Regions from separate parts of the Paenibacillus sp. FSL L8-0494 genome, predicted to be linked through region 2. Evidence: a T-box and tRNA genes for the amino acid it is inferred to sense, from the RefSeq annotation. Region 2 holds a T-box; the other holds one or more tRNA genes.

Region 1 (16,368 bases), 5.4 Mb from region 2:
ATTTTTATACGAGTATAATCAAGCCTGCTATCTCTTAACACTCTCTTTATCAAGGCTATACTCCGTTCTTCTTCCGTAATGATACAAAATATATTAAGAGCATATTTTTTCGGGTCGGAAATGCATTTACCCATATCAAAGCCATCAACACAACCTAAGTTAGTATCTACTAGAGATATGTCCAGGTATTCCATGACTTTATCTCTTAACCAGTTATCACGTTGGCTTCCTTTTTCAATTTTTAGAGGATACTGTACTACTAACCAAAATTTCTCACTCATTCATAATCACCAGCCAATGAAGAGATTTATTATAATAATTATAACAAAGAAACTTTGCAAAAGGGTACCGTTAACCATAGTATGGGAACCATCCTCATGCGGATGGTATTCGTGGTGGTAGAGAAATCTTTTGCAGTTTAAAAATATGCATACCAAACATTCCGAGACCACATAGTAGACATGATAAACCACAAGTACACATTTGAGGAATTGGCTGAAATCATTAAAAGGCATTGCCTAACTTTAATTATGAGGATACAAAAAAGCGACCCCTAAAGGTCGCTTTTTCTAAAACTCCATATGGAGCCGAGGGGAGTCGAACCCCTGTCCGAAGATAACGGCACATAAGCTTCTACGAGTGTAGTCACAGTTTTGATGTCACCCGAGTATCGCCCCGTAACCGGCTATACGTTGGGTCAGCCTGATTGTCTTCTTCAGCTCACCGCAGGCGGAGATGAGACAGCGTATCCCACTATTTGTTAGCCCCTATCCCTGTCACATGGGCGATGCAGAGTAGAAGCACGCACACAGTTTCTTAGGCTGCGAAAGCGTAGTTGTTTTGTTGTTTGCCGTTTAATAGGCTTTAGCGTTGATGAAGCGGACGCGTCCCCACTACTCGCTACTCATGCTCGAACTACCCCCGTCGAATCCAAGAACGGCCCCTCATTAAAAAGGGCGCTTCGGATCAAGCGGATCTTCCAAGCAAGAGAGATCCAATCTACAGCTTCTTATTCAAGAAAACTGTAACGAAGCAATAACTAACTTACTTACTCAGTATAGCACATTTATCAACACTTTAACACGTGGGTTAAAGGAATTGAAGGTTGAAACTGGAACTCATTTGAATCGTCTAGTTCTCCCAGATTATCTGGCGATCTTTTGCTTATCACGTAGTACACGCTGGATATCACGTTGAGCATCTCGCTTGGCAGCCGAGTCACGTTTGTCATACTCTTTTTTACCTTTACCAAGACCAATCAGCAGCTTCGCATAGCCATTCCGCACATAAATCTTAAGTGGCACAATCGTAAACCCATCTCGCTTGGACAAGCCCAGCAGTTTATGAATTTGCTCCTTATGCATTAACAATTTACGTGTGCGTGTGGGATCAGTAGGATTGGCACGATTACCTTGTTCAAAAGGGCTGATATGCATGTTGTGAATCTGAATCTCACCATTGCGGATCGTAGCAAAAGCATCTCCAATATTAGCGCGGCCATTACGCAGCGACTTGATCTCTGTACCCGTCAGCACCAAGCCAGCTTCATAAGTATCCTCGATAAAATAATCATGGGAAGCTTTCTTGTTCTGGGCAAGTACTTTCCCGTCTGCTTTTTTACCCATGAGAATCACTCCTTGAATCATATTCATAAGTTAAAGTAACCATGTCTGTCTAATCTTAAACGACACAGCCATCGAACGTCTGATCTATATTGTAACAAATGGAATCAAGTGAGCGCAAGGAACCTTCAACCAAATATACTTCACCTAATTTGTCATAGAGTTGTCAGTAACATTACCCAATATCTAGCATTTGTTACAAAAAAGCATTAAGCTGAGTTGATCTGGAGTTTTTCCACTAATCTCCACATATCTATATCCATCTACCCTATTTACTTATTACCTATTTGTTCTCAATTATCCGCTTCCCTCTTCTTGGATATACATCTATTCGACGCCTATTCAAATAGCGCTGCTTTTACCTATACTGTGCAATCCTATACTGTACCTATCCTATCCTCTACCTATTCACTTGCTATCACCTACGTTTTTCTATATAAATGTATTTCGTGCAACTATTTAAGCCTTATCACCGCCAAAAAACTAATTAGTTGCACTTTCTGCAGCTAAAAAAGCGAAATCAGACCAATTATGGGTAACTGATCAGATTTTGATGTACAAAATGCAATTAGCTACCACTTTTACTACATAACCCAAATTTAACTGCACATAATGCAATTAACCAAGTTGATTATTAGTTAAAAAGCACCGCCACAGGAGGGACGGTGCTTAGTATCGTTATAGAGTTATGCAGCGCATAACCGTCATTTATTTCTTTTTACGCTTACGTGGTGCTCCTTCTGGAGCGCCGCCATTATTGTCACTTCGTTTAGAAGTGACTTGCTCAGATGTCTCTACGTTGCCTGGTGTCACGGACTGGCCGATGAACACCCCGCCCTTGGTTTTCTTTTTGCGGCGGCCTTTGCCTGTAGGAGCGCCGTTACGGCCTTCTCCACCGCCAAAGTTACCCCCGCGATCCTCGCGGCTGCGGAACTTCGTGCTGCCGTCCACGCCCCGCGCTTCGCCGCCGGAGGAGTCGGACGCAGGAGCGCCGTATCCGCCTTTGCCGGAGCCAAAGCCGAAGCTGATGCCGCGTCCACCACCGGCACCGCCGGTGTCTCCGCCGCGGCCTCGCCCGCCGCTGCGCTCACGCGGCGCGCCTGCGTTGCCGCCGGCTTCGCCTCCGCGCTCTGCGCCCGGCGCAGCAACTACCCGGCTCGCATCCTCGCCGGCCTCGCGCCCGCGCTTCCGCTTACCGCGTCCGCCCGCTGCGCCAACACCGGCCGCTTCGCGCGGTCCATCACCGGCGCGCACACCTGCGCCCGGCTTGCCCTTGCCCACGCCTGCAGCAGCGCCGCCCGGCTTGCCTTTACCGCCGCGTCCCTTGCCCGCGGCGCCTTTGCCCCCGGCCGGCTTAATGAAGCCGCCGCCCGAGCGGCCGCCCTTGCCTCCGCGGCCGCCCGCAAAGCCACCACCGCGGTGCTCGCCTGGCGCGCGTGGCTTCATGTCGACCAACTCGAAATCGATCGTGTGGTCATCCATATTTACTTTGGCGACTCGGATCTTCACCTCGTCACCAATACGGAACACACGCGATGTGCGCTCGCCAATGAGCGCCATATGACCTTCGTCGAAATGATAATAATCGTCGCTCATTGCACTGAGACGAATAAGACCTTCGACGGTATTATCCAGCTCGATGAACATTCCGAAGCTGGTCACACTGCTGACCATAGCCTCGAATTCCTCGCCTACTTTATCCTGCATGTATTCTGCTTTCTTCAGTTGCTCCGTATCGCGTTCAGCTTCTACCGCCACACGCTCGCGTTCCGAAGACTGCTGAGCAATGTCAGGCATCCGGCTAGACAAATAATCATGCCGTTTCTGGGTCAATGCCCCTCCATTCTCAATCACTTCACGCATTACGCGGTGAATGACCAAATCGGGGTACCGGCGAATCGGAGAAGTGAAGTGAGAATAGTATTCCGCAGCCAGTCCGAAATGGCCCGTGCTCTCCGCATCATACTTTGCCTGCTTCATAGAACGCAGCATCATCGTACTGATGACCGTCTGCTCCTTTGTGCCTTGGATTTGCTCCAACAAATCCTGCAAAGCACGTGGATGAACCGAATTGCCACGACCCTTGACGTGATATCCGAAATTGGCCGCAAAAGCCATGAAATTTTGCAGCTTCTCTGGGTCTGGATCTTCGTGAATCCGGTAAAGGAACGGAACCTTCAACCAGTGGAAATGTTCAGCTACTGTTTCATTTGCCGCCAGCATGAACTCCTCGATAATCTGTTCAGCTACAGAACGTTCACGCTTCACGATATCTACAGCCTTGCCGTTCTCATCCACGATGATTTTGCTCTCTTCAAAATCAAAATCAACCGCACCCCGGCGCATCCGCGCATCGCGTAGCTTCATCGCCAATTCTTTCATGAGGCGGAAATCGTCAATTAGTGGACTATAACGTTCCAGCAGCTCTGGATCTTCGTCTTCGAGAATTTTACGAACATTGGAGTAAGTCATTCTCTCTTTGGTGCGAATCACGCTCGTAAAGACATCGTGCTTCACAACCTTCATTTGCTCGTTAAACTCCATTTCACAGGACATTGTTAACCGGTCTACCTGTGGATTCAAGCTGCAAATTCCGTTCGATAGACGGTGCGGCAGCATCGGAATAACCCGGTCTACTAAATACACACTACAACCGCGGTCATAGGCTTCTTTATCCAGCTCAGAGCCTTCACGCACATAATAACCTACGTCTGCTATATGGACGCCCAGCTTGTAATGTCCATTCTCCAAGCGCTGTACGTTTACCGCATCATCCAAATCCTTAGCATCTTCGCCATCAATCGTAACAATGTTCAGTCCGCGCAGGTCGCGTCTTCCTTGCTCCGCAATCTCCTCTTCTGTAATTGAATCAGGAGCGCTATCGGCTTCATCCATCACTTCAGCTGGAAATGCCTCAGGCAATTGATGTTTGCGGATAATGGAAAGAATATCAACACCCGGATCATCCTTATGTCCGAGAATCTCAATAATTTCACCTTCTGCCGCTGCTCGGCCTTCCGGATAACTCACAATTCGCACAACGACCTTTTGACCATCAACAGCACCTTTAAAGGATTGTTTCGGAATAAAAATATCACGATTAATCCGCTTATCATCAGGCAGCACAAAACCATAGGTCTCCAGGTTCTGAAATACACCTACCGTCTGCAACACGCCACGTTTTACAATACGTACTACTTCGCCTTCCATACGTCCGCCGGACGGACTTTTAGAGGTAATACGAATCAGAACGATATCGCCATTCATAGCTCCCTTAAGATCATTTGCATGGATATATACGTCAGGATGATCACGATCATCCGGGATTAGAAAAGCAAAACCCTTCGCATGTGCTTGTAAACGTCCACGCAGCAAATCCATCCGTTCTGGCACGCCATAACGTGCAGTACGGGTTAATACAATTCTTCCATCCTGCTCTAATTCAATCAGCAGTTCCTCGAACTTTTTAAACCCCTCGCTATCCTCTAGAGCAAAATGACTCACCAGCTCTTCATAAGTCATTGGTTTATATGCAGTTTCCCGCATGAAATCGAGTAATATTTCTTGTGTTATCATGTTCGTCACCCCAGCCCTCCGCGGCTTCAAGCCGCTGGCAAATATGTATATCTTGTCCTGCCCTGCAGTAATGCCAAGTAAATTTTACCTTTACTACTTCATACCCTAGTATACACGAAATCAATCCTGCGCATCCCTGTTACTGTCATCCAAAGGTTAACACAGTACAAAATTTCCTTTAAATGCTGAAATACATCCATGCCGACTTCAGGTTTACTTCCTATCGATCCAGCCTTTTTCTTTGCGAATATGAAAAGAAAAGCACCCTTAGGTGCTTTTTAACTCCTTTTAATATAACAAAAAAGCCTCCGCTCTATTCCATTTAGAACAGAGCGAGGGCTTACGGTAGATCTTTTAGTCGATTAGAACTGCAGCTAGAATCGCCATGATAAAGAAACCAGCAGCAAGTCCAACAGTTACACGTTGTAGTACGAGCTCCATACCACGAGCTTTTGTTTTACCAAAGAGATGCTCAGCACCGCCAGAGATGGCACCGGAAAGACCCGCGCTTTTCCCCTTTTGCAGAAGAACGACCGCAATAAGACCGACGGAAAAAATCAGGAGCACAACTTTCAAAAAGATATCCATTCACTTCCACCTCCTACGCCTAAGCATCACTATCTATGGTAATTTAGGTTATCACGATACATAAACAGTATTCTTATTTTATCATAGCGCTGTCGGTAATACAACAGCTTAGACTGTTAAGTCGTAGCTTTTCTTGCAAGATAAGGATAAACCTATTGAAGTCTATCTTCTTCAAATCATAAAAAAGACCCGCCATAACGGCGGGTCTTAGAAGTCTGCTATAAAAGCAGATTATCTTTTGAGGTTGTAGAAGGATTTCAGGCCGTTGTATTGAGCCAATTCACCCAACTCATCTTCGATGCGAAGCAATTGGTTGTATTTAGCAACACGGTCTGTACGGGAAGGAGCACCTGTTTTGATTTGACCAGCATTAGTCGCAACAGCGATGTCAGCGATTGTGCTATCTTCGGATTCACCGGAACGGTGGGAGATAACTGCTGTGTAACCAGCACGTTTAGCCATTTCGATAGCATCAAAAGTTTCAGTCAATGTACCAATTTGGTTAACCTTAACCAAGATGGAGTTACCGATACCTTTTTCGATACCTGTTGCAAGACGCTCAGTGTTAGTTACGAACAAGTCGTCACCAACCAATTGGACTTTGTCGCCCAATTTTTCAGTAAGCAATTTCCAGCCATCCCAGTCGTCTTCGGACATACCGTCTTCGATTGTGATGATAGGATATTTTTCAACCCATGAAGCAAGAAGGTCAACATACTCAGCGGAAGTGTAAGATTTACCTTCGCCAGCAAGGGTGTATTTACCGTCTTTGTAGAACTCAGTGGAAGCAACGTCCATACCCAAGAATACGTCAACACCTGGTTTGTAACCAGCTTTTTCAATAGCTTCGATGATTGTAGTGATTGCTTCTTCATTCGAACCAAGGTTCGGTGCGAAACCACCTTCGTCACCAACAGCTGTGTTCAGGCCTTTGGATTGAAGTACGGATTTCAAGTTGTGGAAGATTTCAGCACCTGTGCGAAGAGCTTCTTTGAAGCTTGGAGCTCCTACAGGAAGAACCATGAACTCTTGAACGTCGATGTTGTTATCCGCATGCTCACCACCATTGATGATGTTCATCATTGGTACTGGAAGAGTTTTAGCGTTGAATCCGCCCAGGTATACGTACAAAGGAATATCCAAAGCTGCTGCAGCTGCACGAGCTACTGCCATGGATACAGCTAGGATTGCGTTAGCGCCCAATTTACCTTTGTTAGGAGTTCCGTCCAAAGTAATCATCAATTTGTCGATGCCCACTTGGTCAAGAGCGTCCATACCGATAACTTCTGGAGCGATGATTTCATTTACGTTCTCAACAGCTTTCAGAACGCCTTTACCCATGTAACGGGATTTGTCGCCATCACGAAGTTCTACAGCTTCGTGAGCACCAGTGGAAGCGCCGGAAGGAACGATAGCGCGGCCTTTAGCACCGGATTCCAGATAAACGTCAACCTCTACTGTAGGGTTACCACGGGAGTCAAGGACTTCGCGAGCATATACATCAGAAATAATAGTCATGTAAGTTAATCTCCTTTTAACATTGTTTTGGTCTTACTTGTATAGCTTAAAATCAAAGGCGTTATACCTTACCTTACTTACGGCTAGCAATCATGGATTGTCCGGTCATTTCCGCAGGTTGAGGAAGTCCCATCAAATCTAGGATTGTTGGTGCTACGTCTGCAAGAATACCGGATTCACGCAATACAACATTCTCAGTAGTCACGATGAACGGAACAGGATTGGTTGTATGAGCTGTGAACGGGCGACCGTTCTCGTCAAATACCATATCTGCATTACCATGGTCAGCGATAATAATGGCAACGCCACCTTTGGCAACAACCGCATCCACTACTTTACCCACACACTCATCCGTCACTTCTACAGCCTTGATTGTTGGTTCCAGCATGCCGGAGTGTCCAACCATATCAGGATTGGCAAAGTTAAGAATGATAGCATCCTGTCTTTCCGCTTCGATTTCCGCTACGCAGGCTGCAGCCACTTCGTATGCGCTCATCTCAGGTTGAAGATCATAGGTTGCCACTTTAGGAGAGTTGATTAAGATCCGGGTTTCACCAGGAAGCTCCTCGTCACGTCCACCGCTGAAGAAGAAGGTTACATGCGGATATTTTTCAGTTTCCGCGATGCGCAGTTGCTTCTTGTTTTGTTGAACAAGCACTTCACCCAATGTGTTATCCAGGTTCTTCGGTGAGTAGGCTACATAACCTTGTACCGTTTCGCTGAAAGTAGTTAGGCATACGAAGTGCAGGTTTTGCGGGAACAAAGGACCACGGTCGAAACCGCGGAAATCTTGATTCGTGAACACTTGTGACAATTGAATAGCACGGTCAGGACGGAAGTTGAGGAACACGACGGAATCGCCGCTCTCTACTGCCGTTACAGGTTTGCCTTCACTGTCTACAATTACACTAGGTTCAACGAATTCATCAAATACCGAGTTTTCATAAGATGAAGTGATGGCTTGCACAGCATCCGTGTATTTAGGACCTTCACCATAAACCATAGCACGGTAGGCTTTCTCTACACGTTCCCAACGTTTATCACGATCCATTGCGTAATAACGTCCGGACACCGTTGCAATTGTACCCACGCCAATCTCTTCGATTTTAGCTACTAGATCTTGGACAAACTTCTTCCCACTATCAGGAGCTACGTCACGGCCGTCCATAAAAGCATGGATATACACTTCATGCATATCTTCTTTTTTAGCCAGGTCAAGCATAGCAAACAGGTGGTTAATATGGCTATGTACCCCTCCGTCGGATACAAGCGCATATAGGTGAAGCTTTTTGCCAGTGTTCTTAGCATTTCTCACTGCACTAACCAGGGTTTCGTTATCGAAGAACTCGCCCTCGCGGATCGATTTATCGATACGAGTCAAATCCTGATAAACGATCCGGCCTGCACCAATATTCAAATGCCCTACTTCGGAGTTGCCCATTTGCCCTTCCGGAAGGCCTACAGCTTCACCGCAAGCAGTGAGTGTAGTGTTAGGATATTGTTTCAGGTAACGGTCATAGTTAGGTTTGTTGGCTTGAGCAACGGCATTACCTTCTGTCGTTCCACGCAAACCAAAACCATCCATGATGATCAAAGCTACGGGTTTTGGAGCTGACATCTTACTTCGCCCCCTCAACCAATTGAACGAAGGAATCCGGTTGTAAGCTGGCACCGCCAACAAGCGCACCATCGATGTCGCTTTGGCCCATGTACTCAGTTACATTCTCAGGCTTCACGCTGCCGCCGTATTGAATACGAACAGCTTCAGCTGTTGCTGCATCATACAGATCTTTTACAAGACTGCGGATGTAAGCAATAACTTCGTTAGCATCTTGGGAAGTGGAAGATTTACCTGTGCCAATAGCCCAGATAGGTTCGTATGCAATAACAACTTTTGCTGCTTGCTCGGCACTAAGACCTTGGAATGCAGCTTCAGTTTGTACTTTACATACTGCTTTAGTTTGATCAGCTTCACGCTCTTCGAGCTTTTCGCCAACACATACGATAGGAGTAATTCCGTGACGGAATGCAGCATGCATTTTCTTATTCACGATTTCATCCGTTTCGCCAAAATAAGCACGACGCTCAGAGTGGCCAATGATAACATAGTCCACACCAAGATCACTTAGCATTACACCACTGATCTCGCCTGTGTAAGCACCGTTATCTTCAAAGTGTAGGTTTTGTGCACCAATCTTGATGTTAGTACCTTTTGCAGCTGCTACAAGTGCAGGCAGGTTAGTAAATGGAGCGCAGATTACAGTCTCAACGCCTTCTACTTCTGCTTTGCCTTTAATTTCAGCAATAAAGCTTTCTGCTTCAGGAACTGTTTTGAACATTTTCCAGTTACCTGCAATAATAGGTGTTCTCATGACTTATGTTGCCTCCTTCTTAGGTCTTACTTATCGTTCAGTGCTTCTACGCCAGGAAGCGCCTTGCCTTCCATGAACTCAAGGGATGCACCGCCACCAGTGGAGATATGATCCATTTGATCAGCCAGGTGGAATTTCTCTGCTGCTGCTGCGGAATCTCCGCCACCAATAACAGTGTAACCTTCAGTAGTTGCACAAGCTTTTGCTACTGCAAGTGTACCTTCAGCGAATTTATCGATTTCGAATACGCCCATAGGTCCATTCCAGACAACCAGCTTGGAGTTCTTGATAATATCGGCATAAAGTTCACGAGTCTTAGGTCCGATATCAAGTCCTTCCCAACCTTCTGGGATTTCATTGTAATCAACGATCTTAGTGTTAGCGTCAGCACCAAATTTATCAGCAACAACAACATCAACAGGAAGCATGAAGTTTTTACCAAGTGCTTTTGCTTTTTCGATGAATCCAAGAGCAACGTCAAGTTTGTCGTTGTCTACTAGTGATTTACCGATTTCAAAGCCTTGTGCTTTAGTGAATGTATAAGACAATCCACCGCCGATCAGGACGTTATCAGCCAAAGACAACAAGTTATCAATAACATCAATCTTGTCTTTAACTTTCGAACCACCGATGATCGCAGTGAAAGGACGTTCTGGGTTAGAAAGAGCTTTACCAAGAACGGACAATTCTTTCTCCATCAAAAGACCGGATACAGCCGGTAGGAAATGAGCGATACCTTCTGTCGATGCATGTGCACGGTGAGCCGCGCCAAACGCATCATTAACAAACAAATCAGCCAGTTCAGCGAATTGTTTAGCCAGTTCAGGATCGTTTTTCTCTTCACCTGGGTAGAAGCGAACATTCTCAAGTACAAGTACGTCGCCTTCGCCTAGCTCAGCGATTTTTGCTTTTACAGCTTCGCCAATTGCTTCGTCAGCTTTAGCTACTGGTTTGCCAAGAAGCTCGGACAGACGTTCAGCAGCAGTAGTCAAACGCATGGAATCTACGAATTCGCCTTTAGGACGACCCATATGACTCGCAAGAATGATCTTTGCACCGTTCTCGATCAAATATTTAATGGTTGGAAGTGTTTCGCGAATACGAGTATCATCAGTAATTTTACCGTCTTCTACAGGTACGTTGAAATCCACGCGTACAAATACGCGCTTACCCTTTACTTCTACATCACGGACGCTTTTTTTGTTCATGATTAATTCCTCCACACCCAAAATTGTTTCTAGCAGGAAACAAGAAATACATTTAGAAAGAGCGGAAACAAGGAATTTCTGTTTCCGCTCTATAGATGTTGCTTATATCAAGTCAATTACTTAGCGATTTTAGCGAATTTCTCCAAAGTACGAACCAATTGTGCAGTGTAGGACATTTCATTGTCATACCAAGCAACAGTTTTAACCAGTTGTTTGTCGCCAACAGTCAATACTTTAGTTTGTGTAGCATCGAACAGGGATCCGAAAGTCATACCTTTGATGTCAGAAGATACGATTTCATCTTCAGTGTAACCATAAGTGTCTGGATCGGAAGCTGCTTTCATTGCTGCGTTGATTTCTTCAACAGTAACGCTCTTATCAAGAACAGTTACAAGCTCAGTCAGGGAACCAGTTGCAACTGGAACACGTTGAGCTGCACCATCCAATTTACCTTTAAGTTCTGGAATAACCAGACCGATTGCTTTAGCAGCACCAGTAGTGTTAGGAATGATGTTCTCAGCTGCTGCACGAGCGCGTCTGAAGTCACCTTTAGCATGTGGAGCATCCAAAGTGTTTTGGTCGCCAGTGTAAGCATGAATTGTAGTCATCAAGCCTTCAACGATACCGAACTTGTCGTTCAGTACTTTTGCCATTGGAGCTAGGCAGTTAGTTGTGCAAGATGCGCCGGAAATAACAGTCTCAGTACCATCAAGAATGTCATCGTTAACGTTGTAAACGACAGTTTTCATGTCGCCAGTAGCTGGAGCGGAGATAACTACTTTCTTAGCTCCACCTTTCAAGTGTTTTTCAGCTGCTTCTTTAGTTGTGAAGAAACCTGTGCACTCAAGTACGATATCAACGCCTAGGTCGCCCCATGGCAATTCTTCAGGGTTGCGGTTAGCAAGAACCTTAACTTCTTTACCATTGACTTTGAAGAAGCCATCATGCACTTCAACATCACCTTGGAATTTACCTTGAGTTGTATCATATTTAAGCAAATGAGCAAGCATCTTAGCGTCAGTCAAGTCGTTGATTGCTACCACTTCGATACCTTCTACATTTTGAATACGGCGGAAAGCAAGGCGTCCAATACGTCCAAAACCGTTAATTCCAACTTTTACACTCATTGAATAGTTCCTCCTAGAATTCGTTTTATTTATTCAAAACAGACGGTGAGGTCTGTCATGACAACAATGTTAAGTATGATGCAAGAAGTATGTTGTATTGCCTGCAATCTAAAAACTACGAAGATAGCTGTAGTTGATTGTCAATTTCCTTGCCTATTTCTACTGCGGCAGCCTCGTCCGTGACGAGAATATTCTCCTGCCCGAAACGCAGCATGGCATGAATGGCTTTGGCCTTGGGTTTGCCTCCTGCAATACCGATGACTTTCTCTGTCCGAATAATATCTTCTAGACGTAGACCCATCGTAAGCATGGTATGGACAACCTGACCCTCTTCATTGAAATAATAGCCAAAAGATTCGGCCACTGCCCCTTCACCCTGGATTTCCGAGACTGTAGCCTCGTCCAGTTTGCGGCGGCGGGTCATTTCAATGGCATCCCCAATCCCATGTACAATAATACGCGAACTGCGGATGGTTTGTACAATCTCTCCAATATTAGAGTCAAGTGCCAGCGATTGGTATGCATCCCCACTAAGCAAATCAGGGACATGCAACAACCGGTAGTTGGCTCCAACCCGCTTTGCCATTGTTGAGGCAATCGTGTTGGCTTGAATCTCCATACTCTCTCCTAATCCTCCACGCGCCGGAACAAACCAAGCGTTCTTATAGGAAAGGGACAACGGTGGTGTCAGTTGATCAGCCATATCGGCAAGCGTCGATCCACCTGTGACGGCAACTGTATCATCTGGGCGAAGTATACTCAGCAGCGCTTTCGCACCCGCCCGGCCAAGCTCTCGTTTGGTGAACGGCGATGACTCACAATCACCCGGTACTACAATAACTTTATCCAGACCATACGTTGCTCGAATTTTCTCTTCCAGCTCATCCAGACCAAATAGGCTCTTAACAACCGGCTCTAGCAAATCAAGCAGTCTACGTCCAGCAGCGCTAATGCGCATGCCAACACTCTCGATCTCAATAAGCCCTTGCGATTTCAGAAGATCCGTCTCGGCACGCAGTACCCGCTCAGTCATATCTAGCGAAGCGGCTAGCGTTCTGCGCCCAATAATATCGGACAGCATGATCTGATGAAGAATCGTGTACCGTCTCTTAAGGGTTTCCATGAGATCAGGCAGAAGCTGCTTTTGGATATCTAATAAATTACGCATACTTTCACTCCTGCAACTTCGTCTTCCTCTATTCCCTTGTTCATGGTCTCAAAACGTCCCGGGTAAACTTTTTAAGTCCCACCCATATTCTAACCAAATATTGCTCGAAGCGCAAGTCTTCCGAGAGTAGAATTCTCAAGCGCTTGTCTTCTTATACATTAATAAGGTCAGAAAAAGATATAGCGCCCGATGCCTGTCCCTAAAGCGCTTGTCCAGTATTAATATTACATTGCAATTGTGTAAAAATTGTATTATAATCATTTTTGTTGCGCCCGTGGTCCAATGGATATGACGTAGGCCTCCGAAGCCTGAGATCCAAGTTCGATTCTTGGCGGGCGCGCCATTAATTTCATTTTTGCACATAATTTAGTAGTGCCTATACTACTACTTAACCAAAGAGCCGCTTGTCGGCTCTTTTTTTTGAATATAAGTTTGACTTTCTTTGACTTTTTGTTTGAATTTGTTTATCATGTGGGTAATACGGCAAGAGTAAAAATGAATACATTTAAAGAACCAATATCAAGGAGGTTTTCCACGTGAGTTATATTCCTATGGTAGTAGAACAGAGCAACCGCGGCGAGCGCGCTTATGACATCTATTCCCGCCTGCTGAAGGACCGCATCATTTTCCTTGGAACGGAGGTTAATGACGTGGTAGCCAATTCTATCATCGCACAAATGCTGTTCTTGGCTGCCGAAGATCCTGACAAGGACATTCACCTTTACGTGAATAGCCCAGGCGGTTCCATTACTGCAGGTATGGCTATTTTTGATACAATGCAGTACATTAAACCAGACGTTTCCACCATCTGTGTGGGTATGGCAGCTTCCATGGGAGCTTTCCTGCTAAACGCTGGCGCCAAAGGCAAACGCTTTGCACTGCCTAACAGCGAGATCATGATCCACCAGCCTCTGGGTGGTGCTCAAGGTCAAGCAACGGACATTGAAATCCGTGCCCGCCGCATCCTCAAATTGCGCGATAAGCTGAACCGTATTCTAGCAGAACGTACGGGTCAACCTCTAGAACGTATTGAGAAGGATACAGATCGCGACTACTTCATGACTGCTGCAGACGCGGCTGAATACGGTATCGTAGATAAAGTAATCGAGAAGACATTGCCTAGCGGTGTGTAAGCTATAAAGTAAAAATATAAAGAGGCTGTGCTCTAACCATAAAGGATAGGGCACAGCCTCTTTATATTTTATAGAAGACCTAAATCCAATCAATTCAGCCCTCCATAACCTAGTGCATCCAGCTTCTCGGCAATTACGCGATAACCCCGGCCATTCGGATGCAAATGATCAATGGATAACAGCCCTCTCTCATTTCCTGCGAACTCACTGTAAATCGAAGCAAATCCACATACTCGGCTGCTGTACTGTGCTGCGTATTGATTAAACTGTCTGACCCACTCTGTCGCACCAACCACCTGAGGATAGGGATTATATAATCCCACAATTCTAATGATAAAAGGTCTACGCGTCCTCACCTTCAATTGTATAAGGATATTCATAATTGCAGAGAAATTTTGTTTGCATTCCTGAAGCGATCTGCGCAGTTCTGCGGATAAGTTCCCTTGCTGTCTTGCTGCTGATTTGGCCGCGTGAATCAAATCATTACCACCGATAGACACAGTGATGATATCGGCTTCTCGAACGGCCTCACGCATCATGGAATTTCCGCGCAGCCGCTGCTCCAGCTCTGAAGTAGTCATTCCGTTCACGCCTAAATTCGTAGAGGCTACAGCAGTCCGCAGTCTCCCTTCTGCCATTCTACGGTACACCGGAACAAAACCGTTACCTGGCAGAGCACCAAATCCAGTCGTCAAGGAATCGCCAATTGCAGTATATTGGTAGCCCATAGCTCTCCCCCGTTCATAAACTAGTTACTCCCTTTAGCATATGAACTAGAGACAACTCCGGTAAGGGGGAGATGCCTTGTGCTGACATTAGCGGAGACGAGGTATCTCCATTTATTTCATGCCAGCAAACGGGCTGCTGTCATCCGGCAAAAGCTCTTTGAAACTAAAGGTATACTCAGGGAAGCCTGCAGCATACGCTGTGTACTCATATAATTGGAAGAACAGAACAACCTTGTCATCCTTCAGATAGAAATATTTCTCCGTATTCAATCCGTTGAATCCTCCCAAATAACTATCCTCTGCCTTCAGCAGCTTGCTCAGCTTAGCATTCAGCTGTTTTTTGTAGTTTGGATTAGCTCCAAACAGGTCGCCCAACAATAGACGTTTACCATCTTTAAGCGAGAAGGTGAATGCCTCACGGTTAGTCATTCCATGAGCGCCGCCCGTATCACTATACTGATGCATCACTATGCTGATCACACCATTCTGATTGTAGGTCACTACATAACCTGAATCATAGGTGTATTTGGGCTCTGCTCCATCTCGATCGGAGATATCCTGTTCTGCACCCGCCGCGAATTTCATAACACTTTCCTTCAAAGTATTATTAATAGCTTGTTGCGCACTGGAATTGCCCAATCCACTGATCTTCGGATAATCAAGCTGAATAAAAGCTTCTGTCCGATCTTTAGCATAAGTTTCCGTGGTTACCGTCAGCGCGTTCTGCGGTCTGTTCACCACATTCAGCTTACTGGCGGCCCGACTCCAATCTACCTTATAACCCATATAATCATTTAACAATCCTGATGGAACATAGAGGCGATTATTAATTAACTTCCCTTCATACTCTCGAATGAAATAGTTGTTCACCCACACAGAAGTACCGTAACTGGATAACATCAACTTCGCCTTGGCCGATCCTTTTCCAATCATGTACGCATTTTCCTTCTTATCATACGCAAGCGGTAATCCCAACACATCTCGCATAAAAGTTATGGGAATCCAGGCCTGTCCTTCCTTCAAAATACCTTCCTGTAACGAATTTATCCCGTTTGCCTTTAAAACGATACGCGAATCAATAGCTTTATTCTCCGTTTTACTAGCTGCTGCATAACCCGTTTCGCTGGGCAGCAGACCTCCACCAAACAATAAACCTGCCGACATCAGACCTATGCCCCATTTGCGTACTGTTTCTTTTGAAATAATATTCATCATCTTATTTTTCCTCTCCTTTCCAATTTATTAAACAGAATTGTAGAGAACTTACACAAAAAAAGAGGCGCCCCCCACTATTATTAGTGGAAGATCACCTCTCCTCTCTGCATTCA
Region 2 (16,368 bases):
GTGGCCTGATGTCATCTGGATTTGACCAAATCTTTAACTTGAGTAACGCTGCAACGAAAAACGTCTCGGAAGTACTAGATGTGTATATCTACCGAATCACGTTCCAGTCTTCAACAGACTTTTCATTCTCCACTGCAGTCAGTTTGTTCCGTTCACTTGTTAATATGATACTGCTGATTCTGGCAGACAGAGCTGCCAAACTTATGGGCGGAGACGGTTTATTCCGGTAAGAAAGGAGTGCAAATGTATGAGTAAAAAAAAGCTGACCATTATGCAAGACCATAAAAAAATGACCGCTATGGATTATGTGATTTTCGTAATTCTGAGTGTAGGCGCTTTGGCCATTCTTATTCCATTCTGGAATGTCATTATGATTTCTTTTTCTACGCAAAAGGAATACGCTGATAACCCTATGATGTTATTTCCGAAGAACCCAACACTGGAATCCTATCGGGCACTCTTTGCTGATGGGCGGATCGGGACAGGGTATTGGAATACCTTTAAGATCTTAATCTTAGGACTCCCGCTTAGCTTGTTCTTAACGACAAGTATGGCTTACGGCCTTAGCCGCAATAAATTCCCGGGTAAAAAGCTCATTTTTATGCTTGTCCTGTTCACAATGATTTTTAATGGCGGGATTGTACCTTTGTACCTGGTGATGAAGGATCTGCATCTGACAGGCAACCTTTGGTCAGTTATTCTGGCTGGAAGCTTCAGTGCGTTTAACCTGATTCTGATGTCGAACTATTTTAGCAGTCTGCCTGAGTCCCTGATGGAATCTGCGCGACTTGATGGTGCTGGGGAATGGAGAATCCTGTTCTCTGTAGTCCTGCCATTATCTGCTCCAATCGTAGCTACCATCACATTGTTCTACGGAGTAGCCTTCTGGAATGGATGGTATGACGCCATGATCTTCCTGCGGAAAGCGGATCAGATGCCACTGCAGAACGTGTTGCGATCTATCATTATGGAAGCCCAAGTGAATGCATCGAATGCCACAAGTGTTGACGCAGTGGGTAAGCAATCATTCTCTATGGGTATGAAAATGGCGGCAGTATTCGTTACCATGGTTCCTATTATGTGTTTCTTCCCAATGCTCCAAAAGCACTTTGCCAAAGGGGTACTTACAGGGGCTATCAAGACCTAGTGGTTTATGATTTATCCATATAAAAGAGGGTCAGTCACACAATTTAAGGAGGACAAAATGAATATTTTAAAAAGAAAATCTGTAAAGTCAATCCTTGCCGGTGTTTTATGTCTTACTCCAATCATGTTGGCAGCATGCTCAAGCTCAGACAACAATGCTAATAGCGGAAATTCAGGCAATCCAACAGATGGATATAAAGATGAGTTGAAGATTTCGTTAGCCAGTACCATTAAGACAACAGAATCTGATTTTGATAACGTGTATCATAAATATTTTACGGATAAGTTCAATATTAAATGGGATTACAACTATATTGAATGGGATTCATGGGCTGAGAAGCTTCGCCTATGGATTAACTCTGGTGATCTTCCTGACGTAGCAAGCTGGAACTATGTTCACGGTGATGCGCTTAATTACATTGATCAAGGGCTCCTGTACAAGCTGCCAGATGACTGGAAAGAACGCTGGCCGAATGTGGCAGCCGCTTATAAGCTGACAGGACTTGGCGATGAATTGGAGAAAGCGGTAGGTGGCACTTATGTTCTGCCAAGACCGGTATACTTTGAGAACAAGCCGGCAGATCCGCTCATTAACCAAATCGGAGTAATTGCTCTGCGTTCTGACTGGGCTAAAGCCGTTGGTTTTGAATTGAAGGATGCTTACACTACTACAGAACTGATGGAATTTGCTAGATTGCTTAAAGAGAAAGACCCTGGCAAGGTAGGAGATAAACTCATTCCTATTTCTTATGACATCAACGATGCTTTGACTAATATTGTAATGGCTAATAGCGTGCACTCCAGAGTAGAGTCAGCATTCTATAAAGATGCAGATGGAAAATACCAATGGGGTCCAGCCAACGATGAAACGTTAGCGGCACTGAAAGAACTTCAAACTACTTATAAAGAAGGATTACTGCACCCTGAGTTTTATACTTGGAAAAATGGCGAATCTGGCCAAAAGTTCACAGTTAACGGTGTTTCCGGTATTACGAGTCTAGGTGGTTTGGCTTCTTACAGAAAAGACATGGACGTTAAAATGAAAGATAACCTAGGTGTAAATAGTGATGACCTAGTACACACAGCTATTGTACTTGGCGATGACGGTAAATATCGTAACCTTGATCAAGTTAACTTCTGGTCTGCTGTAATCTTTTCGCCAGATATTAGCAAAGAGAAATTTGAACGGATTATGGACTTCATGGAATATACAACAAGTAAAGAAGGTCAATTGACCGTTAACTTGGGCTTTGAAGGAACAGATTGGAAAAAAGGCGAAAATGGCGAATTAATCAGCCTACTCCCTGAAGGAACAACATTGGATAAGAAATATCCGAACCGTTTTGAAGGACTGTATGTCTTGGCGGATGACTTTAGTGTCGTGAACCCTGCGATCAAAAAAGAATATCGCGATCGTTCTGTAGAACTGTTCAAAGAAAAAGCTGAGCTTGCGTTAAAAGACAAAGCAACGGCTGAATATGACTGGGATTACCAGTTGTATGATTCCAAGGCTAAAAATCAGGCTTCCTTTGACTATGCTACAGAATACACTAACCTGATTTTGAAACCAGGCGATCTAGAGACGAACTGGAAAGAATGGGTTAAGAGCAAACAATCCCTCGTTCAGCCGGTTCTAGATGAACTAAACAATCTAAAAAAATAGCTTTCGCCCTATGCATGTAGGAATGAACCTACAGGACCCGCGTGCAATTCTTGCACACGGGTTTTTCCATTCATAGGCATCGGCAGAATTGAACAATGGAGGATTTGAAATGAATGAGCAGCAACTGACTACCTTGTTGAACCAGATGACGCTTGAAGAAAAGATTGCACAATTGCAGCAGCTAGCCGCTAATTTCTATGAAGGGGCAGAGGATGGAGGACAAATCACTGGCCCTATGGCATCGATGGGAATTACGGTCCACATGATCGAGAGCAGCGGCTCTGTACTTGGTCTATCAGGTGCAGCGCAAGTCATTGCGGTTCAGGAAGCCCATTTACGCAAAAATAGATTGGGCATTCCCTTGCTGATGATGGCGGATATTGTGCATGGCTTCAAGACGATTTTTCCGGTCCCGCTGGCAATTGGCTGCTCTTGGGATATGGATCGCGCAGAGCTGAGCGCCGAGATTGCGGCTAAAGAAGCGGCAGTCTCCGGTGTGCACGTTACTTATGCGCCAATGGCGGATCTTGTACGGGACCCACGTTGGGGAAGAGTAATGGAATCTACAGGAGAAGATCCATATTTGAATGGTAGGTTTGCCCGTGCGTTTGTGCGCGGATTTCAAGGAAGCGACTTGACTGGTGATGTGGATCGTCTGGCGGCTTGTATCAAGCACTTTGCTGCCTATGGTCTATCCGAAGGCGGTCGTGATTATAATACGGTGGATTTATCGGAACGGCAGCTGCGTGAATATTATCTGCCAGCCTATCGTGCAGCACTGGATGAAGGTGCAGAAATGGTCATGACTTCATTTAATACGATTGATGGGATTCCGATAAGCGGCAACGTCAAGCTGCTTCGCCAGCTGCTTCGTGAAGAATGGGGATTTGATGGCGTATTGATTTCGGATTGGGGTGCAGTGAAGGAACTGATCCCACATGGTGTCGCTGAGGATGAGGCTGAGGCAGCACTTAAAGCCATCAAAGCTGGTGTAGACATCGAGATGATGACGGCTTGTTACGTTCATCAGCTTCCGGCGCTTGTTGCAGATGGACAAGTAGATGAAAAGATTATTGATGAAGCTGTGCTTCGTATTTTGAAATTGAAGCAAAGATTGGGCTTGTTCGAGCATCCGTTCCGCGGAGCTGACGTCGAGAAAGAGCGTGAGGTAATCTTCTGTGAAGATCATCGAAATGCGGCGCGTGAGTTGGCGGCTAAATCCTGCGTACTGCTCAAGAATGATCAGGTTCTGCCGCTTGCTGCAGAGCAACGGATTGCGCTAATTGGACCGTTTGCTACTAGCGGAGATATTCTTGGACCGTGGTCGTGGTTGGGTTCAACGGAAGAGGCAAGCCGTCTTGCACCGGCACTTCAAGCTCGCGCAGGTGCGGGTAAGATTACTGTTGCAGAAGGTTCTGGAGTCGATAGCTTTACAGAGGAACAGTGGCTGGAGGCGGAAGCGGCTGCTAAGCAAGCTGATGTGATTGTACTGGCGCTTGGTGAACATTCAGAGATGAGTGGAGAAGCGGGCAGCCGTTCAGATATCCGTTTGCCGGAAGCGCAGCTTGAGCTTTTACAACGTCTGAAACAGCTGAATAAGCCTATCGTGGTGGTGTTGTTTAATGGACGTCCACTAGACTTGGCCGGTGTGTACGAGCATGCAGATGCTATTCTGGAAGCGTGGTTCCCTGGCAGTGAAGGCGGAGCGGCAATTGCCAGTCTACTTTATGGAGATGAGAATCCTTCAGGAAGATTAACGATGTCTTTCCCGGTATCCGTTGGGCAGATTCCAGTCTATTACAATCATTTCAACACTGGACGCCCCTTACATGCTCCGGGTGCCGACAAACGTTATGTCTCGCAATATCTGGATATTCCTAATGAGCCGCTTTTGCCATTTGGTTTTGGATTGAGCTATACGACATTTAGCTATAGTGAACCAATTCTGTCCGGTGAAATCATGACTGAAAATCAGCCTATTGAAATAAAAGTTACGGTGACCAATACTGGAGAAGTAGATGGGGAAGAGGTAGTGCAGCTGTATATCCGAGACATTTCCGGAGAAGTCGTCAGACCGATGAAGGAACTGAAGGATTTTGCCAAGATCAACCTCTCACCAGGGGAAAGTCGTGAAGTGACCTTTACCCTTACCGAACAGCAGCTTCGTTACTATCATAGCGATCTAAGCTTTAGCAGCGATCCGGGACGATTTAAATTATTCGTCGGTTCGAACAGCAATGAGGTTAAAGAACGGGATTTTTGCTTAACATTAGCATAAGTAGAATATATACGGCAGTAACGCCGTAATGGAGGAAGTGTATAATATGACTACTAATTTGAATACTAACATCCGTTTAAACGCCGGGGATCTATCCTTCACTTTTACAAACAGCGGGGACTTGTTCCAAGTCCTCTACGAACGGACAATGATCAATCAATTGCTGCCAAGCATTGTGGATGGTTCATTATCCAATCTATATTTGCGAGTGCACAATGATGGAAACATTCAAGCCATTCCTTTGCTTGGCATTCATTCTTCAAGCACTGTACGTAAGGCTGGAAACCGTTTGGTTTGGGAAGGTACTGCGGAAAATATAGAATATCAAGTTATTTTCACCCCTACTGCAGGAGGAGCTTGGTTCTGGGATGTGAAGCTTACTGGACAAAATGCAGAGGTAGATCTCGTGTACGGACAGGATGTAGGGATTGCTGATATCGCCGCTGTCCGCAGTAATGAAGCTTACCTGTCACAGTATATCGATCATGCGGTATTTGAGGATCAATCCAACGGGTACGTTGTTTGCTCTAGACAGAATCAGCCGCAGGGCGGGAAATTCCCATATCTGCAACAGGGTTCACTTACCAAGGCAACAAGCTTCTCAACAGACGGTTTTCAATTCTTTGGACTGTCCTATAAAGAAACCAATCAACCAGAGAGCTTGGGTCGTGAGCAATTAAGTAATGAGATCTATCAATATGAATTCGCATATACTGCGCTGCAATCGGAACGGGTGAAGCTGAGCGGTGAAACACGGTTTGTGTTCTACGGATTGTTTAAGCAAGATCATCCAGAAGCGATCACTGCGCTAGAATTTGCTAATGATATTGCTGCGGCTTGGGATGCTGTTAAAGATTTACCTTTAGAAGCTGAAGCAGCACTTGAACGTTCTTTCTTCTCGAAGGAGCTGGGAGCACCGCTGGCTGCAGATTCGCTGACAGAGAAAGAGATCGGGGTCTTGTTTCCGGTTCGTTATCAGGAGGAGAGAGAAGGAGACACACTACTTTCCTTTTTCACGGAGAATTATGAGCACGTAGTATTAAAAGAGAAAGAAATGCGCGTAGAACGGCCACACGGCCATATCCTGATGAGTGGGGATAACGCTCGACTTAATGATAAGGTCATCACAACAACTTCTTATATGTACGGGATCTTTAACTCCCAAGTGGTAATTGGAAATACCAATTTCAACAAGCTAATGTCCAATCCAAGAAATGCGCTTAACATTCCAAAAGCTTCAGGACAACGCATTTATGTAGAGTGGAACGGTGAATATCGTTTGCTGACTATGCCTTCTCTATTTGAGGTTGGTTTCAACTATGCTCGTTGGTATTACAGAACAGATGGTGAATGCTTCATTATTACGAACTACACCACCGAAGATTCGCCAGAGATATTCCTGAATGTGCGTTCGGAAAGCGGACGAGCTTATCGTTATTTAGTCACTAATCAAATCACCATGAACGTTAATGAATACGAGCTTCCATATCAATCCAAGCAAGAAGGTGGAGCAGTAATCTTCTCGGCTGACAGAAGCGCACTAAGTGCTGGTGAATATCCTGACTTACAGTATAAATTACAGGTGCAGGGTGCGGAGTTAACTCTGCAGGATGAAGGTAGACTTGTCTCTCCTGTTCAACCAACTGAAGCACCGTTAGCAGTACTGGAGCTGTCTGCCAGCAGTGAATGGACCTTGAATATTCAAGGCCTTCTGGATGGTAAGTCACTTGCTCCAAGAAATCGTTCAGCTGAGGAAGAGATTTCTGCTTATCGCGCATTTTATGCTGGTGTGATGAATGGCTTCCGCCTGACGCTTGGGGACGGAACAGAGGGTGAACTGTTTAAGGTTAACGCTCTGACTTGGTGGTACACACATAACATGCTGGTTCACTATTCGGTTCCACATGGTTTAGAGCAATATGGTGGCGCTGCTTGGGGAACACGGGATGTATGTCAGGGGCCTGTGGAATATTTCATGGCTACGCAAAAATACGAACAGGTTCGTGAAATTTTGCTGACGCTGTACAGTCATCAATATGAAGATGATGGCAACTGGCCACAGTGGTTCATGTTTGATAAATACACGAAGATACAACAAGAAGAAAGTCATGGAGATATTATTGTATGGCCGCTTAAGGTGCTTGGAGACTACTTGGCAGTAACTCAGGATTACAGCATCTTGGGAGCAACAGTACCGTATACCCGTAAGCACAGCTTTGACTTTACAGAAGAAAAAGCGACGTTGCTGGATCACGCACGGAAGGAAATTGCTTATATTAAGGATCATTTCCTGCATGACACACATCTGTCTTCTTACGGTGATGGAGACTGGGATGATACGCTCCAGCCTGCAAATCCACAGCTGAAGCAGTATATGGTTAGCAGCTGGACAGTAGCGCTTACCTATCAGACACTTAATCAGTTCTCAGAGGTACTTCGTTCAGTTGATCAAGCTGAGGCAGAGGAGCTGAAGGCGATGGTGGAAGGAATCCGTAAGGATTTCCATACTCATATGCTTCAATCCGAAGTGATTCCTGGCTTCCTGTATATGGAGGACCCTGAGCAGATTAAGCTTATGGTGCACCCAAGTGACACAGAAACAGGTATTCAGTACCGTCTGCTGCCAATGACGCGCAGTATGATCAGTGAGCTGCTTACTCCGGAACAGGCCGAAGCACACTATGATGTCATTCAGGATAAACTATTCTGTCCTGACGGTGTACGTCTGATGAATCGTCCAGCTCAATATGTTGGCGGGGTCAGCACTCATTTCAAACGTGCGGAGCAAGCGGCTAACTTTGGCCGGGAAATTGGACTTCAATATGTGCATGCACATATCCGTTATGTAGAGGCTATGGCCAAGCTCGGTAAAACTGATCAGGTCTGGAAGGGTCTGGCAGCGATTAATCCGATCGGAATCCGCGATGTGGTGCCAAACGCTGAACTACGTCAAGCTAACTCCTATTTCAGTAGCTCGGATGGTAAATTTAACACCCGTTATGAGGCACAGGAGAATTTCGATAAACTGCGCAATGGTGACGTAGCTGTTAAAGGTGGCTGGAGAATCTATTCCAGCGGTCCTGGGATCTATATGAACCAGTTAATCTCGAATGCACTGGGGATCCGTACGGAAGGTGGAGACTTAATTGTTGACCCTATCCTGCCAGAATCGCTGGATGGAATGCATTTTAGCTTTGAATATGCAGGCACTAAGGTAGATTTTATCTATCACCTTACAGGTCGTGAGATCAGTCGAATTACTATCAACGGTACGGAAGTGCAAACAGAAGGTACACCTAACCGCTATCGTAACGGTGGTGTTCGCATCAAACGTGCGGACTTTGATCGTCTCAGCACGGAAGCTGGAAATGTGATAGAGATTTATAAGTAACATTATATATAGAAGGGCAATCTCCGCGTTAAGCGCGGAAATTGCCCTTTTTTTTGTATCTTCTACATTCGATTCGGTGTCGGTAACCCAAGCACTTCGAGCACATCTCCCAGGGTATCCTTGAATCTTGAAGTAAGCCAGAGGCGGAATTCGATCGTAGCTGGATCACCTTTTAGAATCGGACATACAGAATAGAAGTTGTTGAACAGTGTAGCTAAGGTATGTGCGTAAGTGCAGAGCGTATTTGGCGTTAACTCTATACTTGCTGAATGTAATATCTCTGGCCAGAGACTTAGCTGTCTTAGCAGCGCAAGCTCTGCTTTTTCCAATTCGGAAGGGAACTGAAGCTGTGCGGCAGCTGTAAGGACTGGGATCGTAGCTTTACTCAAAACACTTGTCGCACGCGCAAAAGTATACATCAGATAAACTCCGGTATTGCCGGATATTTCGGTAGCCTGTTTGAAATCAAACACGATTTCCGTTCCCAAATTAAACCGTAGCAGATAGTAGCGAATCGCAGCAGTGGCAATCAATCGGCTGGAGAGGCCGTCTTTATCGGAACGTGAGTGCTCAATGTTCTGTTCCATAAGCTCCACCAGATCGCTTACCTTAATCCCGATTCCCTGGCGTCCGGACATAGCATAAGAAGTTTTGCCTTCTGAAATATCTATACCCAGCTCGGCCGCCGAGGCGGGACTAAGAGATACAACACCATAACTCACATGATGGAGTTTGTCTGCTTGCTCGTTATAACCTAGTGCCCCTAAGGCTTGCTTAACCATCTGTTGTGGATATTCCTGTCTGTAATCGATCACATTGATGACTCTGTCCGCCTGCCCATAAGATTCTTGGGTTCCAGTTAATCCAGTTGTCCATAAACCGGACGAGAATTCGCTATAGGAGAAATCTTTGGTCAAAAGACCAAATTTCCAGAGATGATAGGCAATATCTTTGGCTGTATACGTTAAAATCCCATTCGAACGCACCAGCACCTTATCGAGATGATGCTCCTCTGAATCCGCTCCAATGTTAGCCTCTGTTCCTTGCTTCAGCACCCAGCAGCCTGCGAGTTTACCTTCAGTCTCTTGTACAAAAACGGCTGTCTGCTTCAGTAGCTCAGCTGCGGCTGCCCAAAATCCCTCTTTTAAAATACTGCTCTCCCATACCAGCAAATCATAATAAATCCCAAAATGTTTCATTTCCTCTACATGCTCTCTAACGATGCGTTCAGCTACAAGGTTGCCCAGCCAGGCTTCGTTACCGCCCCCTTGTTCAAGTGAGTGGAGTATATCTGTGCGCTTGTGTGTCATCTCTGGGTTCAGCGCATATTCTTTGTTCACTTTGGCATAAAGATCCCAGCAAAAATCACCGAAACGTGGGTGTTCCCCTTCTAAAGGTATATTTAATAATCCAACAACTGTATCCGCCAGCTGATTGCCGAGATCATCAATGTAGTTATGAACCTCTACGTTATACCCAGTTCTTTTCATAATTCTGACTAGAGTATCGCCGATACAGGCGTTTCTTAGATGACCTACGTGAGCGGCTTTGTTGGGGTTGATAGAAGTGTGCTCGATAATGACTTTTTCCCCAGTGCTGGCAGGCAGTTCAAAGGAATGTTCAGCCCAGCTTTGCCAATTCATATACAAATTGATAAATCCGGGAGCAGCGACTTCAACTTTTTGTAAAAGACCGGCGAAGCGCCCTTGGAATTGAAGTTCTGCTTTCACTAATTCTGCTATGACCATTGGGGATTTTCGTAAAGTTTTGGCTAGCTGCATAGCGATATTGCATGAATAATCACCATGTTCTAGATTTGCTGGCTGTTCGATCAGAACGGCAATGTCCTCTGGATAGTCAGCTCCTAAGGTATTGAATACACGTTGTACACTGTGCTCGATTCCGTCTTTGATGATTTGATTTAACATGGTATACCCTCCTTTGAAAATACAAAAAAGCCCTCGTCTCAAAAGAGACGAGGGCTTTAGCGCTCGCGGTACCACTCTCGTTGCTGAACAAGTTGTTCAGCCACCTTACGGGATAACGGCCTTCAGCCGGGACTTCCTACTAAGGTTCAGAAGTCCATCTCACGGGTGCGCTTCATTAAAGGGATCTGTACCGGCTTACACTCTCCCGGCTCGCTGAGGACTAGATCTCGTTAACTACTCTCCCGCTCATCGATGCTTGAATAATTTTTATCAGTATAACTAATATTTCGAAAAAAGCAAGGGTGGTGGAGCTAATCCCAATTTCCTTGAGCATCTTGCAGGGATTTAGAAGTCTCAAAAACTATCAAATCATAGCTAAATCAATATAAAATTTTTGGGCATTCAAACAATCAAATGAAACCAATCATTAATACAATACAAGGGGAATTATTAACCTTTTCCCAATTTTAAATTTTGTATTTTTTTAATCTGAATTTTTGAAAAATACTTAATAAAGGAGGGAATAGCTCAATGGCAGTATTATCAACAGGACCCATTGCAAATGATCCTGTTAGTGGTGTCAGAACAATTAAAACGGTTATTATCAAAATTGTAAACCGTGATTCTATCAATTTTTCTTCTGTTCATATTCAAGGTTACAAATTAAACAGTCTCAGAACACTCTACGTACTAGAAGAAATATCTATTGCACCCAATGAAGTTATTACGAGAAATTTTGGAGCAGACTTTGATGCATATGAATTCGTGTTCACCACAGACGGTTTTGCTGAAATAAGCACTGAGATTTCAGTTTGGGGGAGAAACGAAAGTGGTGCAATTATCGATGTTCAACGAGTTGTTGCAGAGGAGCAGTCAGAAACATAAATTCAACATATATGCAGGGTAATAACCACATTCTTAATAGATAGTTGAAACATATTATAAAAAAGAGCAGTTTAACAAGAAATCTTGATTAACTGTATTTTCCAGAAAGGAGGGAGTGCCGTAATGGCAGTACTATCAACAGGACCTATTGCTAATGATCCGGTTAGTGGTGTTAGGTCCACTCAAACCGTGTTAATCAAACTGGATAATCGTGATCCTGTAAATTTTTCTAATGTTGTTATCGAGGGCTTTCATTTAAATGGTACCAGAATATTATATGTACAAGAATTAGTAACCATAGGTCCTAATGAAGTATTATCTAGAAGCTATTTCGCTAATTTCGATGCAATAGAGTTTGTCTTTACCATAAGTGGACCAGCTGAGAATGAAACACAAATTTCTGTATGGGGTAAAAATGCTGCTGGGGAATTCGTGCCTGCCCATCGATTAGTCTCTGATGAACTTTTAGGAACCGAGATCGCAGGCCCTCAGGGTGATACTGGACCGCAAGGAGACCAAGGACCTCAAGGGCCTCAAGGGGACCAAGGACCGCAAGGTGATCAAGGACCTCAAGGCGTACAAGGACCGCAAGGTGATCAAGGACCGCAAGGTGACCAAGGACTTCAAGGGGACCAAGGACCGCAAGGAGACCAAGGACCGCAAGGTGTACAAGGACCTCAAGGGGACCAAGGACCTCAAGGCGTTCAAGGACTTCAAGGAGTTCAAGGCGTTCAAGGGCCGCAAGGTGTTCAAGGCCCTCAGGGTGATACTGGACCTCAAGGGGACCAAGGACCACAAGGTGATCAAGGACCTCAAGGCGTACAAGGACCGCAAGGTGATCAAGGACCACAGGGTGATCAAGGACCGCAAGGAGACCAAGGACCGCAAGGTGATCAAGGACCTCAAGGCGTACAAGGACCGCAAGGTGATCAAGGACCGCAAGGTGATCAAGGACCACAAGGTGAGCAAGGACCGCAAGGAGACCAAGGACCGCAAGGTGATCAAGGACCACAGGGAGATCAAGGACCACAGGGTGATCAAGGACCTCAAGGCGTACAAGGACCGCAAGGTGATCAAGGACCGCAAGGTGATCAAGGACCACAAGGTGATCAAGGACCTCAAGGCGTACAAGGACCACAAGGTGATCAAGGACCGCAAGGAGACCAAGGACCGCAAGGTGATCAAGGACCTCAGGGCGTACAAGGACCTCAAGGCGTACAAGGACCACAAGGTGATCAAGGACCACAAGGTGATCAAGGGCCTCAAGGCGTACAAGGACCACAAGGTGATCAAGGACCTCAAGGCGTACAAGGACCGCAAGGAGATCAAGGACCTCAAGGCGTACAAGGACCGCAAGGAGATCAAGGACCTCAAGGCGTACAAGGACCACAAGGAGATCAAGGACCTCAAGGCGTACAAGGACCACAAGGTGATCAAGGACCTCAAGGCGTACAAGGACCACAAGGTGATCAAGGACCTCAAGGTGATCAAGGACCACAAGGAGATCAAGGACCTCAAGGCGTACAAGGACCACAAGGAGATCAAGGACCGCAAGGAGATCAAGGACCGCAAGGTGATCAAGGACCTCAAGGCGTACAAGGACCACAAGGTGATCAAGGACCTCAAGGCGTACAAGGACCGCAAGGTGATCAAGGACCTCAAGGCGTACAAGGACCGCAAGGTGATCAAGGACCTCAAGGCGTACAAGGACCACAAGGTGATCAAGGACCTCAAGGCGTACAAGGACCACAAGGTGATCAAGGACCACAAGGTGATCAAGGACCACAAGGTGATCAAGGACCACAAGGCGTACAAGGACCGCAAGGTGATCAAGGACCTCAAGGCGCACAAGGACCGCAAGGAGATCAAGGACCTCAAGGCGTACAAGGACCGCAAGGTGATCAAGGACCTCAAGGCGTACAAGGACCACAGGGTGATCAAGGACCTCAAGGCGTACAAGGACCACAAGGTGATCAAGGGCCTCAAGGCGTACAAGGACCACAAGGAGATCAAGGACCACAAGGCGTACAAGGACCACAGGGTGATCAAGGACCTCAAGGCGTACAAGGACCACAAGGAGATCAAGGACCTCAAGGACCTACAGTGTTATAATAGATCCTGAGGGATTCAAGTTAATGGTGTACTTTAATGGGGCTGTCCCAAAAGTATCTTTGGAATAACCTAAGTGCCAAACATTACTGAAATACGAATGGACGAAGGAGCTAAGCGGTTTGTAGATGCTTAGCTCCTTCGTGTTTTTTTTGCGTTCACTGAAGCCTTCTTTAGTAGATTGTGGGCAAGAGAAAGCCACCCGACTTCTATACTTACTTTTGGTAAGCGACGAAGTAGGAATCTCTTAAAACCACGGTTATTCTTTATATCGCCAAACACAGGCTCCGGCTTACGGTAATACAACCACCTTTTCCTTACACGAAGCAATGTATTTGGCATATTGTATACAAGTTTCGAGTGAATCCTTTTGCTGCATCGGCCACCATCGTATGGCACCGGTAGGAGCTTTAGAGGCATAGATTTCAACTTCCTCCGGAATTCTTCCAACAACCACTATCTCTGTGTTCTTAAAATTGTTTTCAACAGCCCTTTGGAGTGTTTTCATTAATTGGATGTGCTCTTTAGGACAACTATATGGAATCGGAAACAGTATTGAGTAACGGGAAGAATCCTCATGAATCACATGCGCAGATTTCCGGGCAGGATCATTAACGGAGGTCTCCCATATGCGGTTATACGGTATTTTTTCCGGTAAATCAAGCTCGATTAATCTCATTGTAATTCTTTGATTGTATGCTCTCATTAATTGCCGAACCAGAATTTGAATCTGTTTATTCCTTAAAAAAGTGGTATTATTCCCATGTTCATTGCGATATTGGATGTATAACAAATCAGGGATCTGTACAATTTTAGTACAAAGAAATGTACGTACCAGCATGTCGTAATCATCTGCTACCAATAATTCATCTCGATGTCCTCCGATTAGATGGTAGCAATCTCTTGTCCAAGCACGAGGGTGATTAGGCAAACCGACAAGGTGAGAAATGGTCTTCCCGTTAATAGTTGTATGTTTCTGAGCATTTTGCCACCGGTTCATGTCATGCAGCCAGACCCGGTAATGAATACTGTAACCAAAGCCGCAGTCCCAACCGTACCAATGCGCATAGTTACTTTCTGCAAACACCTCGGCACAATCCCCATATACAAACCCACAATCTGGATTTTGCTTAAACGCACTGACGATTTTCTCAAGGCATTCAGCTGTCAGCTCATCATCATGATCGACTTCTACTAATATTTCTCCTCTGCATAGCCCTGCAGCATACCTTTTATTTGCCCCGATATAACCATTACGTGAGTCTTGACGATATCTGCGAACACGATAGTCATTTAGTGGAAGTAAATATTGTCTATATGTCTCATCATCATCACCGGAATCATCTACGATTACCCATTCCCAATTTGTATATGTCTGTTTCAATAAGGATTGATAAGGCCGATCAATTTTCTCTTTGGATCTGTAGGCGGCAGTAAATACGGATATTAAGGGTGTGCCTGATGAAAAACGAGTTGGAGGAATCATCCGATTCTCTGGGAGAGGGTCTGTAGCTTTGAGCCAGCAGAAAAATAAATGTTCAGGCTGAATTTCGTTAGGTGAATGAAAGTGCAACCAGCGTTTTTTTTCATGCTTAGGCAATTCAATAAGAGCACTAAACGCGCCCCAACCCTCACCCAAAGAAATATAGATGTGAGGTCCTTGGAAAAAAGTCTCTTGTAAAGGATGGCCTGCTGCATACTGATTTACGGTAATATGGCTTTCTTCCATTCTCTCTACAAACCTTTCAAGCTCTTTCTTTAACACCGTATCAGCTACAAAAAGATGAGCTGTCAATAATGGAGTGAAATCGAGTGACATGAACATTCCCCTTTACTAGTTGTGAAGACATTTTTATCATCATTTCGATGCCTCATTAATATATATATGGGAGTGTTTATGTGTATGTTAGCAAATGAAAAAAATCCACATTGCCGAATTAGAAAGGTGGATTCATGTGAAATACCCTTTAGTGAGTGTAGTAATACCTGCTTATAACCGACCGCATACGCTTCAAATCGCCATTGATAGTGTACTCGAACAGACCTATCCGAATATAGAAATCGTCATCTGTGATGATAGCTCGAATAATAATGTACAAGAGATGCTAGTTCCCTATTTAAATGCGTTTCCTCAAATAAAATATTTCAAAAATGAACAAAATCTTTTTCTTGAAAATTGGCATAAGTGCTATAACTTGGCATCCGGGGAATATATCAATTACTTAATGGATGATGATGTATTTCATAAAGAAAAAATTGCAAAGATGATCTGCTATTTTCGAGAATTTGAAAACATTACGCTGGTTACCTCATACCGACAAACGATTAATGAATCAGGTGTAATTATCCCTCCTCTCTATGCAACGAATAGGTTATATCAAGAAACAAGGATCATGGACGGTAAGCAGCTTGCAAATATTGCATTAAGTCGTTGCTTAAATGTAATAGGTGAACCTACAACGGTATTATTCAAAAAAGCCGATCTTATCGATCGATTTGGAGTGTATTCAGGAAAACAGTATTCTCTTCTCAATGATTTAGCCTCTTGGTTAAACTTACTATCCAAAGGAAAAGCAGTGTATATTCCAGAACCTCTAAGCTATTTCCGCATACATCCTAATCAAAATAATCAAACACTTGGTCCTAATGTATTCTCTGAATGGTTGGATATTATTATCGCCGCTAGAGATGATGGATTTCTAGAGACAAAAGATTTATATAAAGCTGCACTCCATTCTTATCTTAATCGTGTAAAAGATCATCATCAATTTTTTAATGATATCAAGCGAATTGAAATGATATTAACCACCTTATAGTTAGATTTAATTGTTACAAATGAAGGAGGGTCCGTTCATGTTTGAAATCCCCTTTTTACGACCTAACTTAGTAAAAAAAGAACAATTTCTTACTTACTATGAGAAAATTGAGGCAACCCGAATCTATTCTAATTATGGACCCTTAAACGACC

What was found. A T-box is a leader RNA that pairs with one kind of tRNA and senses whether it is charged. The one in region 2 lies ahead of NYE35_RS25380 (arginine--tRNA ligase), so its partner is inferred to be a tRNA-Arg.
Region 1: it encodes a tRNA-Arg, which carries the amino acid that the T-box ahead of NYE35_RS25380 (arginine--tRNA ligase) is inferred to sense. The anticodon was not compared.

What each region holds. Positions count from the first base shown of each region.
Region 1 is NZ_JBBOPQ010000001.1:182,850-199,217, reverse strand. It holds gene NYE35_RS00965 (hypothetical protein) at 1-281, opposite strand, end outside; RNA gene ssrA (transfer-messenger RNA) at 580-944, opposite strand; gene smpB (SsrA-binding protein SmpB) at 1,146-1,625, opposite strand; gene rnr (ribonuclease R) at 2,331-5,198, opposite strand; gene secG (preprotein translocase subunit SecG) at 5,553-5,786, opposite strand; gene eno (phosphopyruvate hydratase) at 6,018-7,304, opposite strand; gene gpmI (2,3-bisphosphoglycerate-independent phosphoglycerate mutase) at 7,378-8,922, opposite strand; gene tpiA (triose-phosphate isomerase) at 8,924-9,676, opposite strand; gene NYE35_RS00925 (phosphoglycerate kinase) at 9,703-10,884, opposite strand; gene gap (type I glyceraldehyde-3-phosphate dehydrogenase) at 11,001-12,011, opposite strand; gene NYE35_RS00915 (sugar-binding transcriptional regulator) at 12,127-13,179, opposite strand; tRNA gene NYE35_RS00910 (tRNA-Arg) at 13,448-13,522, shown strand; gene clpP (ATP-dependent Clp endopeptidase proteolytic subunit ClpP) at 13,716-14,312, shown strand; gene NYE35_RS00900 (GDSL-type esterase/lipase family protein) at 14,402-15,040, opposite strand; gene NYE35_RS00895 (PdaC/SigV domain-containing protein) at 15,152-16,255, opposite strand.
Region 2 is NZ_JBBOPQ010000001.1:5,593,157-5,609,524, reverse strand. It holds gene NYE35_RS25405 (ABC transporter permease) at 1-230, shown strand, start outside; gene NYE35_RS25400 (carbohydrate ABC transporter permease) at 248-1,147, shown strand; gene NYE35_RS25395 (extracellular solute-binding protein) at 1,205-2,809, shown strand; gene bglX (beta-glucosidase BglX) at 2,919-5,087, shown strand; gene NYE35_RS25385 (GH36-type glycosyl hydrolase domain-containing protein) at 5,134-8,478, shown strand; gene NYE35_RS25380 (arginine--tRNA ligase) at 8,541-10,406, opposite strand; T-box leader at 10,447-10,665, opposite strand; gene NYE35_RS25375 (hypothetical protein) at 10,938-11,291, shown strand; gene NYE35_RS25370 (hypothetical protein) at 11,785-13,413, shown strand; partial or broken gene NYE35_RS25365 (transposase) at 13,533-13,694, opposite strand; gene NYE35_RS25360 (glycosyltransferase) at 13,693-15,219, opposite strand; gene NYE35_RS25355 (glycosyltransferase family 2 protein) at 15,356-16,216, shown strand; gene NYE35_RS25350 (DegT/DnrJ/EryC1/StrS family aminotransferase) at 16,254-16,368, shown strand, end outside.